Pigmentiphaga sp. H8: one gene and its partner. The protein of the gene in region 2 interacts with the protein of the main gene of each other region in a pairwise test. Links are inferred from orthologs where the notes say so. Each region holds a gene or a part of one and is shown on either strand. Other genes may lie near its edges. The genes, in order: dnaE and EGT29_RS27835.

Region 1 (9,135 bases), 1.8 Mb from region 2 along the record:
GCGGGCCGGCTGAGCGTGGCGTCGCGCCGCCGCACCAGGCAGATGCGCCGCGCGATGGTCGGTCCGGTCAGGGGGATGGTCGCGACCCGCGTCGTCGCCGCCAGCGCCAGACGGGGCAGCACCGCCATCCAGCCGCCGTGTTCCAGGAAACCGATCATGGACGACAGGTGCTCCACTTCGTCGAACCAGGGAGCGGGCACGCCCGCCACGGCCAGCGCGGCATCGATCTGCTGGCGATTGGCGCTGCTGCGGCGCAGGGCCAGTACCCGCTGCCCCGCCAGGTCGGCCCAGGCGGCCTGGCCGCGAACCGCCATGGGATGGCCGGGCGCGCAGGCCAGCACATAGGGGTCGTCGCGCAGCAACTGGCTGGTCAGCTCGGGCTCGTCTTCCCACATGACGGTTATGCCGAACTCGGCCTCGCGCCGCAGCACCGCATCACGCACCCGTGCGCCGGTATCGTCGCGCAGGTCCACCCGCACGTCCGGATGGCGCTGCCGCAGGCGCGACAGGGCGGCGGGGAACAAGGAATACGCCACGGTCGTGATGCAGGCCACGGTCAACTGGCCGCCTTCGCCGCGCGCCATGCGCGCCGTGCCCGCCAGGCAGTCGTCCAGGCTGTCCAGCAGCGGCGCCAGGCGTTCGTGCAGGGTCTGGCCCAGCGGCGTCAGCACCATGGTGCGCGTGGTGCGTTCGACCAGGCGCCCGCCCAGGGCTTCCTCCAGCTTGCTGATGCGCCGGCTCAGCGCGGAGGGCGAGAGCGCGAGCATGTCGGCGGTCTTGTTGAAGCCGCCGCAGCGCACGAGGGCGCAGAAGGCCTGGAGATCGGGAAGATCGCAATTGGTGCGCATGGCGCAATAATATAGCAATAGTTTGCACTGGATTTCATTATCGGGCGCCGGCATCATGGTCGTCACGTCTTGTCCGTGACCGCCATGCCCGTCATCAAAGCTTTCGTTTCCAGCCCTTTATTGGCCGACGCGCCGCTCGCCGCGCTGGGTGCCGCCACCGAGCGCGCCTGCGTGGACCTGCTGGGCGCGCAGGCCGCCCAGGTGCAGATGGTGGTGGTGGCAGCGCACGCTGTCCCGCGCGGCTGCCCGGTCTACCTCGAGGTCCAGTTCCGCCGCAATGAACGCCGCGGCGCCGAGGTCGTCGCGCGCTTCATGGACGTCATGGAAGGTGCCCTGGACGCCTGTTTCGGCGCCGTGCCGCGCATCCGCTGCTTTTCCGAGGACCAGGATTTTCTCCATGCCCGCAACTGAGACCGCCCCGGACGAGATCTGCCTGCGCGCGATCGACAGCTTCCACGTCGGCGGCGCCGTGCGCACGCTGCGCGGCCTGCCGGTGGAAACCCGGCGCCTGGCCCAGGGCGCGGCGCCCCGGCCGGTGGATCCCAACGGCGATCATGTCGTCGGCCAGATGTACGTGCAGGCCTACCGACTGGCGCGCCCCCGGCATGCGTTGCCCGTGCTGCTCTGGCATGGCGGCGGCATGACGGGCGTGAACTGGGAGACGACCCCCGACGGGCGCCCGGGCTGGCTGTGGCGCTTCCTGCGGGCGGGGTACGACGTCTGCGTGTCCGACGCCGTGGAGCGCGGCCGCGCGTCCTGGGCGCGCCATCCGGAGCTGTATGCCGACGCGCCGCTGTTCCGCACGCTGGACGAAGCCTGGGACATGTTCCGCATGGGGCCGGCCGATGGCTACCGCACCGACCCCGCCGCGCGCCGGGCCCATCCCGGCCAGCAGTTCCCGGTCGATGCCTTCGATCAGTTCGCGCGCCAGTGGGTGCCGCGTTGGGCCGGCCACGAAGCGATTACCAGCGCCGCCTATCGCGCGCTGCTGGACCGGGTGGGACCCTGCATCGTCGTCGGACACAGCCAGGGCGGCGGATTCGCGCTGCTGGCGGCGCAGGAGCGTCCCGAGACCGTGCGCGCCGTCGTGGCGCTGGAACCGTCGGGGGCGCCGGGCGCCGGGCGGGCGGGGATTCAGCCGCACCTGCTGGCCTGGGGCGACCATGTCGACGATCACCCCGTCTGGCGCCGCTACCGCGCCACGGTGGATGCGCATGCCGCCGCGCTGGCGGAGCGGGGCGCGCCGGTCGAGGTGCTGGACCTGCCCGCCGGCGGCACGCGCGGCAATTCCCATTTCCTGATGATGGACCGCAACAGCGATCTCATCGCCGACCGGGTGCTGCATTGGCTCGACGCGCTCGACCTGCGGCATCCTTGAACCAGAAACCGGAGACAGCATGACCAAGCACATCCGCATGGGCGCCCGCGCCCTGGCTTGCCTGGCCGCATTCGGCGCCGCGGGCGCCGTGGCGGCCGATTCCTATCCCCATCGTCCGGTGACCGTGCTGGTGCCGTTCGGCCCGGGCAGCGGCGTGGACACGACCGCCCGCATCGTCGGCGAGGCGTTGTCGCGCGAACTGGGCCAACCGCTGGTGATCGAGAACCGCGCCGGCGCGCAGGGGGCCATCGCGGCCCAGGCCGCGGCGCGCGCCGCCGCCGACGGCTACACCCTGTTCTTCACCACGCAAACGACCCAGGCGGCCAATCCCGCGCTGATGAAGAAGCCGGGCTACGACCCCATCAAGGACTTCGCGCCGGTGGGGCGCGTGGCCTACACGCCGGCCCTGCTGATCGCCAATCCCGCGCTGCCGGTCAGGACCCTGGCCGATCTGGTCAAGCTGGCCAAGGCCCAGCCCGGCAAGCTGTCCTACGCCTCGGGCAGCGCCGGGACCCTGGTGCCGGGGGCGATGCTGACGACGGCCGCCGGCATCCAGATGCTGCACGTACCCTACAAGAGCATCCCGCTGGGACTGAACGACGTCATGGCCGGCCATGTGTCGGTCATGTTCACCGACATCGTGACCGGCACCCAGCAGGTCAAGGCCGGCAAGGTCCGCGCGCTGGGCATCAGTTCCGCCAAACCGTGGCCGCTCCTGCCCGAGGTGCCGCCCATCGCCGAGCAGTATCCCGGGTTCGAGCTGCTGGCCTGGTATGCGTTGTACGTGCCGGCGGGCACGCCCGCGCCGGTGATCGAGCGTCTCAGCCAGGCGCTGGAGAAGGCCACCCGCGATCCGGCCGTGCGCGAGCGCCTGGTCGGCCTGGGATTGGAAATGTCCTACAGCAGCCCGGCGGAGCTGGCCGTTTTCGGCCGCGCGGAACTGGAAAAATGGAGCCGGGTCATCCAGGCCGCCGGCATCGAGAAGGAATAGAGCGGTCCCAGGGAAAAGGGGCGCCCGGGGGGTAGCCCGGACCCGGCGCCGAGGGGCTAAAATGCCGGCATGTCCCAGTCGCCTACCCCCCCCTTCGTCCATCTGCGCGTCCACTCCGAGTTCTCGGTGTCGGACGGCATCGTCCGCATCTCCGACCTGGTCAAGAAAGTCGCCGCGCTGGAGCAGCCGGCGATCGCGCTGACCGACCTGTCCAACCTGTTCGGGTTGATCAAGTTCTACAAGGCGGCGCGGGGCAAGGGCATCAAGGCCATCGCCGGCTGCGACGTCTGGGTGACCAACGATGCCGACCGCGACAAGCCTTACCGCATGCTGTTGCTGGTGCGCGACCGCGCCGGCTACCTGAACCTGTGCGAACTGCTCACGCAGGCCTTCCTGACCAATCAGCATCGCGGCCGCGGCGAGATCCGGCCCGAATGGCTGGACACCTACGGTCCGGGGCTGATTGCCCTGTCCGGCGGGCGCCAGGGCGACGTGGGCCAGGCGCTGGAGGCCGGCAACCACGAGGCCGCGCTGGCGTTCGCGCGCCACTGGCTGAAGGTATTCCCGGGCGGCTACTACGTCGAATTGCAGCGCGCCGGCCGCGAAGGCGACGAGACCTACGTGCAGGCCGCGATGCGGCTGGCGGCCGAATGCGGCGCGCCGGTGGTCGCCACCCACCCGGTGCAGTTCATCGAGCGCGAGGATTTCCGCGCCCACGAGGCCCGGGTCTGCATCGCCGAAGGCGAGATCCTGGCCAACCCGCGCCGCCAGCGGCTGTATACCGAAGAACAGTACCTGCTGTCCTCGCAGGAAATGGCCGAACGGTTCGCCGACGTGCCCTCGGCCCTGGCCAATACGGTGGCCATCGCCACGCGCTGCAACCTGACGCTGGAACTGGGCAATCCCAAGCTGCCCAACTTCCCCACGCCCGAGGGGGTGACGCTGTCCGAATACCTGGTGCAGCTGTCCAAGGAGGGCCTGGCCCGCCGCATGGAACAGCTCTTCCCGGACGAGAAGGAACGCGCCGCGCACCAGGAGGAATACGACCAGCGGCTGGACAAGGAATGCCAGACCATCATCGACATGGGCTTTCCCGGCTACTTCCTGATCGTTCAGGACTTCATCAACTGGGGCAAGAACAACGGCGTGCCCGTCGGCCCCGGCCGGGGATCGGGCGCCGGCTCGCTGGTGGCCTTCAGCCTGGGCATCACCGACATCGATCCGATCCGCTACGACTTGCTGTTCGAGCGCTTCCTGAATCCCGAGCGGGTCTCCATGCCCGACTTCGATATCGACTTCTGCCAGGACAACCGCGACAAGGTCATCGAGTACGTCAAGCAGAAGTATGGGCGCGACGCGGTCAGCCAGATCGCCACCTTCGGTACGCTGGGCGCCAAGGCGGTCATCCGCGACGCGGGCCGGGTCCTGGACCTGCCCTACCTGTTCTGCGACGGCCTGTCCAAGATCATCCCGCACTCGCCGGCCGATCCGTGGAGCCTGGAACGCGCGCTGAACGAAGAGCCCGTCTTCAAGGAGCGCTACGACAACGACGAGGAAGCGCATGCGCTGATCGACCTGGCCCAGCCGCTCGAGGGCCTGACCCGGAACATCGGCATGCACGCCGGGGGCGTGCTGATCGCCCCGGGCAAGCTGACCGATTTCTGCCCGCTGTACTGCCAGCCGGGCCAGAGCCACATCGCGGTGTCGCAGTTCGACAAGGACGACGTGGAAGCCGTGGGCCTGGTGAAGTTCGACTTCCTGGGCCTGCGCAACCTGACCATTCTCGACTGGGCCGTGCGCTACGTGCGCGAGTTCAACGAGGGCATGCGCGACTTCGACGTCATGGCGCTGCCGCTGGACGACCTCGATTCCTACAAGCTGCTGAGCGACGGCAACACCACCGCCGTGTTCCAGCTGGAATCGCGCGGCATGAAGGAACTGCTCAAGAAGCTGCGCCCCAGCAACTTCGAAGACATCATCGCCGTGCTGGCGCTGTACCGGCCGGGCCCGCTGGGTTCCGGCATGGTGGACGACTTCGTCAACCGCAAGCACGGCCGCGCCAAGGCCGAATACTTCCACTCGGATCTGGAGGCGGTGCTCAAGAGCACCTACGGGGTCATCGTCTACCAGGAACAGGTGATGCTGATCTCGCAGATCATCGGCGGCTACACGCTGGGCGGCGCCGACATGCTGCGCCGGGCCATGGGCAAGAAAAAGCCCGAGGAAATGGCCAAGCACCGCGAGATCTTCCAGTCGGGCGCCGAAAAGAAGGGCTATGACCCCGACATCGCGGTCACGCTGTTCAACCTGATGGAAAAGTTCGCGGAATACGGCTTCAACAAGTCGCATACCGCCGCCTACGCGCTGATCGCCTACCAGACCGCGTGGCTCAAGGCTCACCATCCGGCCGAGTTCATGGCCGCCACCATGTTGTCCGACATGGACGACACCGACAAGGTCCAGATCTTCTGGGCCGATACGGTGGCCAACAAGGTCAAGGTGCTGCCGCCCGACATCAACCTGTCCAACTACCGCTTCGAACCGGTGCTGGACGAACATTCGGCGCGCGGCCTGCCGCCGCGCACCATCCGCTACGGGCTGGGCGCGGTCAAGGGCACCGGGCAGAGCGCGGTCGAGGAAATCCTGCGCGCGCGGGCCGAGAAGGGGCCGTTCGTCGATCTGTTTGATTTCTGCCGGCGCATCGACCGCCACCTGGTGAATCGCCGCGCCATCGAGGCCTTGATCAAGGCCGGCGCCTTCGACACGCTGTCGCCGAACCGCGCCGCGGTGCTGGCCACCCTGGGCACGGCCATGGACGCCGCCGAACAGGCCGCTCGCGCCGCCAGCCAGGTGTCGCTGTTCGGCGGGGACGACCACGCCGACCTGGCGGGCGACCTGGCCGATGTCGAACCTTGGGACGAACGCGAGCGCCTGGGCCAGGAAAAGACCGCGCTGGGTTTCTACTTCAGCGGCCACCTGTTTGACGCCTACCGCACCGAGGTCCGCCGGTTCGTGCGCAATCCCTTGTCCAACCTGCAGCCCAGCCGCGACCTGCAGTGGATGGCGGGCATCCTGTCCGCCGTGCGCACGCAGATGACGCGGCGCGGGAAGATGGTGTTCGCCGTGCTGGACGACGGCTCCGCGCAGGTGGAGATCTCGGTGTTCAACGAGTTGTACGAACGGCATCGCAGCCGGCTGCGCGAAGACCAGTTGCTGATCATTTCCGGCAAGGTCAGCAACGATGAATATTCGGGCGGCATGCGCATCGTGGCCGACGACCTGTTCGACCTGCAGATGGCGCGCGAGGCCAAGGCCCGGGCGCTGTCCATCCGCCTGAACGGCAACGCGCACGCGGATTCCCTGCGCGAAGTCCTCAACCCGCATCGCGCCGACCCCGAGAACGGCTTCCCGGGTACGCCCGTCGAGATCGTCTACAACCGCGGCGACGCCAAGTGCGTGGTGCGCCTGAGCGAGGACTGGCGGGTGCGGGTGCCGGACGTGCTGATCCAGCAGTTGGGCAAGCTGACGGGGCAGCCGGCCGATGTCGGGCTGGAGTACTAGGCGGCCGGGTCGTCCCGGCCGGCGCGTATCGCGATGGCCATCAGCGCCGCGATCATCAGGGTGTAGAACGCGGCGACCATCGACATCGCGAACATGACCTCGGTCATGCCGAATACCAGGAAGCCGATCGCCAGCAGCAGGCCCATGGTGCCGGCGATTTTTTCATCGCGGCCGCCACGGCGCGTGGCACGCGCGAAGAAGAGGGCGGGAACCAGCCAGGCCGCCGCGATCGCAATTCCCCCCAGGATGCCGAGCGTGGCCAGGTTGAACAGGAACTCGTTGTGCGAGTGCCGGAATTCGGCGGCGTGCTTGGTGATCAAGCCCTGCTCGGCCGCCTCGCGCATCGTGCGGCGGTAATCCTGCCGGCTCACGCCGACCAGCGGATGGGCCTCGAACACTTCCAGCGCCGCCGACCAGAGCTGCAGCCGGTTGCCCACCGAGGAATCGAGGGCCTGGCCCTTGCGATATTCCTGTATTTCCGTATAGGCCTCGTCCACGCGCTGGTTGACCAGGTCGCTGGCATGGTAGACGGCCAGCACCGCGCAGGCCAGCGCCGCCATGGCGAGTAGCTTGCGCCAGACGCTGCCCGACATCAGGAAGAAGAACACCAGCGCGAAGGCGCCCAGCGCCAGCCAGCCGCCGCGCGTGCCGGAGGCGTAGGCGACGTACAGGCCCGCCGCGCCGCCCAGCAGCTTCAGCGCGATGCCGATCCTGCCCCACACCGTGGCGCGGTCGGACCAGCCCAGGGTCAGCAGCGAGAACAGGCCCAGCAACAGCGTGATATTGCTGAACGGCAGCAGGTTGGAGAACAGGATCTGTCCGGGCCGGCCGTCGGGCGACAGGCCGAACTGGTGGTGGAGGATGCCGGCGCCGATCAGCGCGCCGGCCACGCAGCCCCACTGGATCTGCCTGAGCCAGCGTGAGGGCACGTTCAGCAGCAGCCACAGCAGCGGGCCGAACAGCGCCATGCGCAGCGGCGTATCGAGCACGCTGGGATCGTCGAACACGCGCGCATCGCGCAGGCCCACCACGACGGTGCTTGTACAGGCGGCGAGAAATTGCGCCGCCAGCGCGGCCCAGATCGGCCAGTATCGGCGGACGACGGGAACGAAACGGTCCTGGGGCGCCAGGCGGCCGCGCCAGGCGGTGCCGATCAGGGCGAAGAGCAGGAGCAGGAACAGCAACTGATTGGCGCTTCCCCGCACCCACAGTGCAAGAGCGGGTACCAGGGAAACGGCCAATGCGGAAAGAAACAGCAGCGGGACAGGCAGCCCGCCGTGCCGGGGCATGGAACGGCTCATGAAACCTCGGAGGGGGAGCGCAGGGATGCGGACAGGTTCAGGAGGGCCTCGACATGGGCGCGGGTGTCGGGGGCGTAGGAGAGATGGTTCAGCGGATCTAGCAGGCGGGCACGGCCCTCCCTTGCCCGCGATTCGGCCCGCACGACGGCGTCCGCGAGCGACGCCGGCGCATCGACGTCGAAGGTCAGGCAGGCTTCCCCGGACAGTGCCTCGGTGCTGCCTATGCCGCCCGGCAGCACGGTGGGCGTGCCGCACAGCACCGATTCCGGTCCGACCAGGCCGAAGGGCTCGTAGCGCGAGGCCAGGATGGTGTAGTCGGCCGCCCGATAGCAGTCGGCGATGTCCTGGCGGTAGCCGACGTAGCGGATCCTCGGGCAGCGCGACTCCACCGGCCGGCCGGCGACCAGCAGCGAGACCGGCAGGTCGGTCGCGCCGAAACAGGCTTCCAGCATCGGATAGCCCTTGCGTTCGTGGCCGGTGGAGGGAAACAGGAAGGCGGTGGTGCCTTCCGGAATGCCCAGTTCACGGCGAAGCTCGGCGCGCCGCGCGGCGTCCACCGGGCTGAAGGTCTCCACGTCCACCGGCGGGTACAGCACGCGTATCCGCGCCTCGGGTACGTCGTAGTAGCGGCGCAGTTCATCCGCCATCATGCGTGAATGCGCCAGCACCAGGTGCGCCTGGGCATAGTGGGCGCGTTCGAGCCGGATCTGCCAGCGGTCCCAGTGCGTGGGCCGCCGGTTCGCGTGGGCCAGGTGTCCCAGGTGCGTGCCGCCGCAGATGGCCACGTCGGACACGGCCGTGCGGCTGCAGCCGATCAGCAGGTCGACGCCATGCACGGCCTTCAGCGTTCGCAGGCGGGACGAGAAATAGTGGTCGCGCAGTTTGCCCGGCAGGGCCCAGACGGCGATGCGTACCGGTTCGACGAACGCGTACTCCGGGATGGCCGTATCGAAGCTGCGGGCGAAGACGACCGGCCGGATGCCGAGTTGGCGCAGGCCCTTGACGAGGTCCATGGCATAGCGCTCCATGCCTCCGCCGTAGCCGAAACGATGGCAG
Region 2 (8,034 bases):
CTGGTGTCGGGCCAGGCGGAATTCTTCAATGCCGAGTATTTCGGCGAACCCGTGCGCGTGGGCGTGCTCGCGCGCCGGCTCGATCCGCCGTTGTATGGCGCGAAAGACCGCCAGCGGGTGGTCATCCAGGTCGCGGAAAGCATCGAATCGCGGGCAGCCTTCACCCGGGCCGTGCTGATGCGCGCGATCGAGCGCGATACGCTGCAGATCCTGTTGAGCGCGATCCTGCTGACAGGCGGGGTGATCATCGCGTTGCGCCCGCTGGTGCGTTTGAGCGAGGAAATCGACGCGCGCGATCCCGACGACCTGAGGCCCGTCGACGACAGCCAGGTGCCGGCCGAGGTCCAGCCGCTGGTGTCCGCCATCAACCGGCATATCGCGCGGCACGATGCCCAGGCTCGCGCGCAGCGCCAATTCCTGGACGATGCTTCCCATCAGTTGCGCACGCCGTTGACCGTGCTCAAGACCCAGGTGGATTTCGCGCTGCGCGAGAACGATCCGCAGGCGGTCCGGCAGGTCTTGCAGGCCATGCATGCCGGGGTGGACCGGTCCATACGGATGGCCAACCAGATGCTGGCGCTGGCCCGCGTCCATGATGCCTCGCTGGCCGAGGGGGGCCTGCCTTTCGTGCCGACGGACCTGGCCGAGCTGGCCGGGGAGTGTGTCCGCAGCCTGTTGCCGGCCGCGCGTGCCAAGCAGCTGGACTACGGCATCGAGGCACCCGAGGAAGCCTTGTGGATGCCGGGGTTGCCCGTGCTGCTGCGCGAAGCCGTGCTCAACCTGCTGGACAATGCCATTCGCTACAGCCCCGAGGAAGGCATGGTGACGCTGACGCTGCTGCGCGAGCCCGGGCAACTCGTGCTGCGGGTGGAGGACAGCGGGCCGGGCATGCCGGTATCCGACATCGAGCGGGCCGGCGTGCGGTTTCGCCGCGGCGAGTCCGGCAAGGGCAAGCCGGGCGCCGGCCTGGGACTGGCCATCGCGCAGCGGATCGCGGGCCTGCACAAGGGCAGACTGGTGCTGGAAAACCGGGAACCGGGCCCGGGCCTGCGCGCGTCCCTGGTTTTCCCCAGGTCTTGAATGTTGCTTCGCAGCACGAAAACACGGGAAATTGAAAGCCGGTTGAAAGCCCCGTGTTCGTACAGTCGCCTCGGTGCGGCCTGACAGCCGCGACATCGACAACAACGACAAGGAGGTGACTGATGAAACCCACAGTCCGACTGCGGGCGGCGGCGTGTGCCGCGGCCATGGCCTTCGCGGGACTGGCCGCGCAACCGGCGGCCGCCGCGCCCGAACGGCCCGAGTGCATCGCCCCCGCCAAGCCCGGCGGCGGTTTCGACCTGACCTGCAAGATCGCCCAGAGCGGCCTGCAGGAAGGCAAGTACCTGAGCGCTCCGATGCGATCGGTGTACATGCCCGGCGGCATCGGCGCCGTGGCCTACAACACCATCATCGCCCAGCGTCCGGCCGAGGCCGGCACCATCGTGGCCTTCTCGGGTGGTTCGCTGCTGAACATCGCCCAGGGCAAGTTCGGCCGCTACACCGAATCCGACGTGCGCTGGGTATCGGGCATCGGCACCGACTACGGCGCGGTCGTGGTGCGCAAGGACGCCCCCTGGAAGGATCTCAAAAGCCTGATGGCCGCCATCAAGGCCGATCCCACCAAGGTGGTGTTCGGCGCCGGCGGCACCATCGGCAGCCAGGACTGGATGAAGGCGGCGCTGACCGCGCGTGCCGCCGGCATCGACTACAAGACCATGCGCTTCGTCGCCTTCGAGGGCGGCGGCGAGACCCTGACGGCCTTGCAGGGCGGCCATGTGCAGGTGTATTCGGGCGATGCCGGCGAGGTCGCGTCCGTGCTGGACGCCGGCGTGCCCATCCGCATCCTGGCCGTGTTCGCCGACCAGCGCCTGCCGGGCCGGCTGGCCGACGTGCCCACCGCCAAGGAGCAGGGCTTCGACATCCAGTGGCCCATCATCCGTGGTTTCTACGTGGGACCGAAGGTCGCGGATGCCGACTATCAGTGGTGGGTGGGTACCTTCGACAAGATGATGGCCACGCCCGAATTCGCGAAGTTGCGCGAACAACGCGGCCTGTTCCCGTTCAACAAGACCGGCAAGGAGCTGGACGGCTACATCAAGCAGCAGGTTGCCGAGTACCGCAAGCTGGCCGACGAGTTCGGACTGGTGCGTAAATGAGCGGCGGCCGTGTCGTGTTGAACGACCGGCTGCTGGGAACGGCGGCGCTGGTTTTCGCCGCCGTGATGGTGTGGCAGGGCTACGGGCTCGAGGCGCCTTTCGCCTACGAGCCGGTGGGCCCGCGCGCCTTTCCCATGCTGCTGTCGCTGGTCATCGGCCTGTGCGGCCTCTGGCTGGCCGCAAGGGGCGGTAATCCGGTCGAGTCCGTGGCGGCGGGCGTCAAGGGACGCGTCGTCGCCGTGTCAGTGGCGCTGGCCGCCTACGCCTTCCTGTTCCAGTGGCTGGGCATTGTCCTGGCTACCTTCCTGATGAGCCTGCCGGTGGGCCGCGCGTTCGGCGGATCGTGGCTCAAGACGGGCATCACCGGGCTGGCCCTGGGCGTGGCCGTGTTCCTGCTGTTCGATAAGGTGCTGGACGTGGTGCTGCCCACCGGCCTGCTGGGAGGCCTGCTGTGAACGATATCTTCGGCCATCTGGCCACCGGTTTCTCGGTCGCGCTGACGCCGCTCAACCTGTTGATCGCGGCCATCGGCTCCTTCATCGGCACCATCGTGGGCGTACTGCCCGGCCTCGGGCCCATCAACGGCGTGGCCATCCTGATGCCGCTGGCCTTCGCGATGCAGCTGCCGCCGGAAAGCTCGCTCATCCTGCTGGCCGCGGTCTACATCGGCTGCGAATACGGCGGGCGCATCAGTTCCATCCTGATCAACGTGCCGGGCGAAGCCTCGGCCATCATGACGGCACTGGACGGCTACCCCATGGCCCGCCAGGGCAAGGCCGGCGTAGCCTTGTCGATCTCGGCCTGGAGTTCCTTCGTGGGCTCGGCCGTGGCCACCGTCGGCATCGCCATCGCCGCGCCCCTGCTGGCCCGATGGGCGCTGGCCTTTGGACCGGCGGAGTACTTCGCGCTGATGGTGTTCGCCTTCTGCTGCCTGGCCGGGCTGATGGGCGAGCAGCCCGTCAAGGCGCTGCTGGCCGCCGCCGTGGGCCTGGCCTTGTCCACCGTGGGCATAGACGAGAACTCCGGCATCTACCGCTACACCTTCGATTCGCTGCACCTGAGCGACGGCATCCAGTTCGTGGTGGTGGTGATCGGCCTGTTCTCCGTCAGCGAGATGCTGCTGCTGCTGGAACAGTCGGTCACGGGCAACGCGGTGGTCAAGCCGACAGGACGCACCCTGTTCAACATGCGGGAAGTGGCGATGACCTGGTGGGGCACGGTGCGAGGGGCGTTGATCGGCTTCGTGGTGGGCGTGCTGCCCGGCGCCGGCGCCACCGTGGCCTCGGCCATGGCCTATTCGACCGAGAAGCGCCTGGTCGAACAGTCCGACCCGGAAGGCGCGCATTTCGGCAAGGGCGACATCCGCGGCCTGGCCTCGCCCGAGGCGGCCAACAACGCGTCGGCCACGGGTTCGTTCGTGCCCATGCTGACGCTGGGCGTACCGGGATCGGGTACCACCGCAGTGATGATGGGCGTGCTGGCGCTCTACAACATCACGCCGGGGCCCGCGCTGTTCGAGCAGCGCCCCGAGATCGTCTGGGGCCTGATCGCGTCGCTGTTCATCGGCAACGCCATGCTGCTGGCGATGAATATTCCCATGGTGGGCGTGTTCGCGCGCATGCTGTCGGTGCCGACCTGGGCGCTGGTGCCGTTCATCGTGACGGTGAGCACGATAGGCGTGTACTCGGTGCACGCCACCACCTTCGACCTCGTGATGATGGTGGCGCTGGGCGTGGTGGGCTATCTGCTGCGCAAGATGTCGGTGCCCATGGCGCCGCTCATCCTGGGGCTGGTGCTGGGCAACATGATGGAGCAGAACCTGCGCCGGGCGCTGTCCATCACCAACGGCGACACGGCCATCCTGTGGGAAAGCCCGGTCAGCATCGGCCTGTGGCTGTGCGCGGCGGCCGTGCTGATCGTGCCGGTCACGATGCGCGTGCTGGCCCGGCGTCGCGCGGGCGCTTCCGAACCCGCCGCGTCGGCCTAGGCGACACAGGCGGCAGGCATGCGGGCGATCGGGCCCGCATGCCGCTTTCAGACCCGCTGCAGGCGCTCCAGCGCCGCGTCCAGCGTGCTGTCCTTCTTGGCGAAGCAGAAGCGCACCAATTGCCGGTTCGAGGCCGGCGCGTCCGGATCCGTATGGAAAGCCGCGATGGGTATGACCGCCACGCCGTGCTCGGTGGTCAGCCAGCGCGCGAATTCGCTTTCTGGCGCATCCGAGATCGCGCTGTAGTCGGCCAGCAGGAAGTAGGTGCCCGGGCAGGGCAGGGTGCGAAAGCGCGTCTGCTTCAGACCCGCTTCCAGGCGGTCGCGCTTGGCCTGATAGAAGGCGGGCAGTTCCAGGTAGTGGCGGGGATCCTGCAGGAACGCGGCCAGCGCGTACTGCATGGGGGTCGAGACCGCGAACACCATGAACTGGTGGATCTTGCGGAATTCCACGGACAGGGCGGCGGGTGCGCAGCAATAGCCGATCTTCCAGCCGGTGGTGTGGAAAGTCTTGCCGAACGACGAGATCAGGAAGCTGCGGGCCGCCAGCGCCGGCCGGCGCGCGATGGACGCATGCCGGCGGCCGTCGAACACGATGTGCTCGTAGACCTCGTCCGAGATCAGCACCACGCCCGTGCGTTCAAGGATGCGTTCGAGCTCGTCCAGGTCGCCGTCGTCCAGCACCGCGCCGGTTGGATTGTGCGGGAAATTGATCAGCAGGGCCCGGGTGCGCGGCGTGATGGCGCGCCGTACCGCGTCCCAGTCGGGCCGGTAGCCGGGAGCCTCGGGCGTGGGCGCAAGCAGCTGTACCGCCACCGGCGTGGCGCCCGCCAGGCGTATGGCCGGCACGTAAGAGTCGTAGTTGGGCTCCAGCACGATGACCTCGTCGCCGGCGCCGGCCACCGCCAGGATGGCGGTCATCAGGGCCTGGGTGGCACCGCTGGTCACGGTGATCTCCGTCTCGGGATCGTAGGCCGCGCCGTACAGCGCCTGCGTCTTGGCCGCGATGGCGGCGCGCAGCGCCGGGATCCCCGGCATGGGGGCGTACTGGTTGTGGCCCGCGGCCATGGCGGCGTCCACCTGCGCCAGCAGGCCGGCATCGGGATCGAAATCGGGAAAGCCCTGGCCCAGGTTGATGGCGCGGGTTTCCGTGGCCAGCCGGCTCATGACGGTAAAGATGGTGACGCCGACGTCCGGCAATTTGGAATTAATCATCAGCTTGCTTGGGCCTTGGATGTACCATTCGTCTTCATCGAATCAGTCTACCTCCATGCGTCCGCCGGCGGCCACGCCCGCCTGTTTCGTTCCCCATGTTCGTCCGTCTACTGCTAGGTTTCGCCATCGCGCTTTGCGGCTCGCTGATAGCGGTCGCGCTCCATACCCCGCTGCCCTGGATGCTGGGCGCGCTGATCGCCACGGCGGCGACCAAGATCGCCGGCGTGCAGTCCCGGAGCCGGACCGAACTGCGCTATGCGGGACAGTGGGTGATAGGCGTGGGCCTGGGGCTGTATTTCACGCCCATGGTGGTCGACGAGATCGCGGGCAATCTGCTGCCGCTGCTGCTGGGGGCCATCTTCTCGGTGGCCGCGGGGCTGGCCGGCGCCTGGTTCCTCCAGCGCGCCGGCGGCGTGGAATTCAGCACCGCCTATTTTTCGTCCACCATAGGCGGCGCGGCGGAAATGGCCAACCTGTCCGACCGCTACGGCGGCAAGGTGGCGCTGGTCGCCTCGGCCCACAGCCTGCGCATCCTGCTTGTCGTCGTGCTGGTGCCGCTGGCTTTCCGGATGTCGGGCGTGAACGGCAGCGGGCTTTTCGCGCCCGCCATGACGGCGGTGGATCCCGCCGGCCTGGCGGCGATGTTCGCGCTGGGTGCCGGCGGCGCGCTGCTGGCCGTGCGGCTGCGCATACCCAATGCCTGGGTGCTGGGGCCCATGGCCGTCACCATCCTGCTGACGTCCAACGACATGGCCTTGTCGGCGATGCCCACCTTCATGCTGAACGCCGCGCAGTTGCTCATAGGCTGGTCGCTGGGCGACCGCTACACCCCCGATTTCTTCCGGACGGCCCCGCGCTTCATGGGATTGATCCTGGCCTACACCCTGGTCGTGATCATGCTTTCGGTGGGCCTGAGCCTGCTCCTGGCGCGTCCCAGCGGCATCGCGCTGCCCACGCTGATCCTCGGGCTGGCGCCTGGCGGTATTGCCGAGATGTGCATCACCGCCAAGGTGCTGCAATTGGGGGTGCCGCTGGTAACGGCTTTCCAGGTGTTCCGGCTGGCCTTCGTGCTGCTGATCACCCCGCCGCTCTACCGTGGTTTGCTTATGCGTTTTCCGGCGTTGCGCGACTGATTTCGAGCGCCCTGCGCAGGGTGATCCGGGCCTGTTGCGCGGCGTGGACATGGCATTTGCGATACGCCTGCTAAATATTATTGATTCGCAAAGTACACGCGGGTATGCTGCGATTCGCAGTTGAATTCAAGCAGCACGCAAGTCCCGTCTGCCATTGCGGATGTCCGCCATTACCGCATTTCAGTTCGTGTCGGCGTTCTTGGTTCCATTGCATTGTTTATTGATTAGAGGACGCCGAACATGGCACAGAAGGGCAAGGTCAAATGGTTTAACGCGGACAAAGGTTTCGGCTTCATCACGCCGGACGCCGGTGGTCCGGATGTGTTCGCTCACTTTTCCGCCATCGTCGGCCGCGGCTACCGCAGCCTGGCCGAAGGGCAGGAAGTCGAGTACGAAGTCAAGGACGGCCCCAAGGGCCCCCAGGCTTCCGACATCAAGCCGCTGTAAATAGCCGCACATGCGCGGGGCGGCGCACGCCGCCCCGCTTCCCCATCCCGCTCCCCAGCGGGGTGGGCTTGTTTTTTTCTAAAGTATTTGACCCCACCTACTGACCCCCCTACGCCCTTCGGGCGCCCCCCAGGGGGCGAAACCGGCGGACTGGCGAAGCCAGATCCGCGGTTTCCTGGGTCTAGGGAAAGCATCTTGAACTGAAACACGGGTGCTACCGCCGGCAGCCAGCGATAGCACCGGTGCCATAACCCAAGAAACGGGTACTAGACCCAGGATGCGGTGGATCCGGCTCCGCCGGTCCACCCGCATCGTCCCCTTGAGGGGGAGCGGCCAAAGGCCGCTTGGGGGTGGGCTTTCCTTCCGGTCCACCCGCATCGCCCCCTTGAGGGGGCCCGCGTAAGCGGGTAGGGGGTGGGCTTCCCTGGCCCGCACAAGCGGGCAGGGGTGGGCTTCCCTACGGGGTGACCAGATTAGCGGGTTTCCCCGCCGCCCACGCCAATATGTTCTCGAATGCAACCTTGAAATAAAGGTTGTAGCTGTTGCTTTCCACGAAGCCGATGTGCGGCGTGCAGATGACGTTCTCCATCCGCAGCAGCGGGTGGCCTTGCAGGATGGGCTCGCTTTCGAAGACGTCGACCGCCGCCAGCCCCGGCCGGCCCCGGTTCAGCGCCAGGACCAGGGCATCGGGCTCCACCAGCTCCGCCCGCGAGGTATTCACGAACAGCGCCTCGGGCCCCATGCGCTGCAGGTCGGCCAGCGTGACGATGCCGCGGGTTTCCTCGCTCAGCTTGAGCAGCATGCACAGCACGTCGCTGCCTTCGAACAGCGCCTCCTTGCTGGCCGCCGTCTCCAGGCCGTCGGCCCGTGCCCGGTCCAGGGTGGATTCGCGGCCCCAGACCGTCACCTTCATGCCGAAGGCCTTGCCGTAGCCCGCGATGATCTTGCCGATCTTGCCGTAGCCGAACAGGCCCAATCGGCCCCCGTGCAAGGTCCGGCCCAAGCCGAAATTGGGCGGCATCGACGACGCTTTCATGCCGGATTGCTGCCAAGCC

What was found.
Region 1: the proteins of EGT29_RS27835 (region 2) and dnaE interact in binary tests that used the Escherichia coli proteins (3 or more experiments, as listed by UniProt). The link is inferred for Pigmentiphaga sp. H8 from one-to-one orthologs.

Annotation. Positions count from the first base shown.
Region 1 is NZ_CP033966.1:4,080,319-4,089,453, reverse strand. The notes cover bases 2,891-6,978. They hold dnaE (DNA polymerase III subunit alpha), read left to right. Parts: upstream 2,891-3,286; coding sequence 3,287-6,778; downstream 6,779-6,978. Other genes in these bases: EGT29_RS19275 (O-antigen ligase), read right to left, coding at 6,775-6,978; EGT29_RS19285 (tripartite tricarboxylate transporter substrate binding protein), read left to right, coding at 2,891-3,217. Outside these bases: EGT29_RS19300 (LysR family transcriptional regulator), read right to left, coding at 1-848; EGT29_RS19295 (hypothetical protein), read left to right, coding at 933-1,259; EGT29_RS19290 (alpha/beta fold hydrolase), read left to right, coding at 1,246-2,226; more of EGT29_RS19285, read left to right, coding at 2,246-2,890; more of EGT29_RS19275, read right to left, coding at 6,979-8,079; EGT29_RS19270 (glycosyltransferase family 4 protein), read right to left, coding at 8,076-9,135. UniProt on the Escherichia coli protein: DNA polymerase III is a complex, multichain enzyme responsible for most of the replicative synthesis in bacteria. This DNA polymerase also exhibits 3' to 5' exonuclease activity. The alpha chain is the DNA polymerase catalytic subunit.
Region 2 is NZ_CP033966.1:5,877,041-5,885,074, reverse strand. What follows is about bases 3,317-6,303. They hold EGT29_RS27835 (methionine aminotransferase), read right to left. Parts: upstream 5,400-6,303; coding sequence 4,233-5,399; downstream 3,317-4,232. Other genes in these bases: EGT29_RS27830 (AbrB family transcriptional regulator), read left to right, coding at 5,495-6,303; EGT29_RS27840 (tripartite tricarboxylate transporter permease), read left to right, coding at 3,317-4,185. Outside these bases: EGT29_RS27855 (sensor histidine kinase), read left to right, coding at 1-1,080; EGT29_RS27850 (tripartite tricarboxylate transporter substrate binding protein), read left to right, coding at 1,203-2,198; EGT29_RS27845 (tripartite tricarboxylate transporter TctB family protein), read left to right, coding at 2,216-2,653; more of EGT29_RS27840, read left to right, coding at 2,650-3,316; more of EGT29_RS27830, read left to right, coding at 6,304-6,532; EGT29_RS27825 (cold-shock protein), read left to right, coding at 6,773-6,979; EGT29_RS27820 (D-2-hydroxyacid dehydrogenase family protein), read right to left, coding at 7,437-8,034. UniProt on the Escherichia coli protein: Shows aminotransferase activity with methionine and histidine as substrates, and to a lesser extent also with phenylalanine.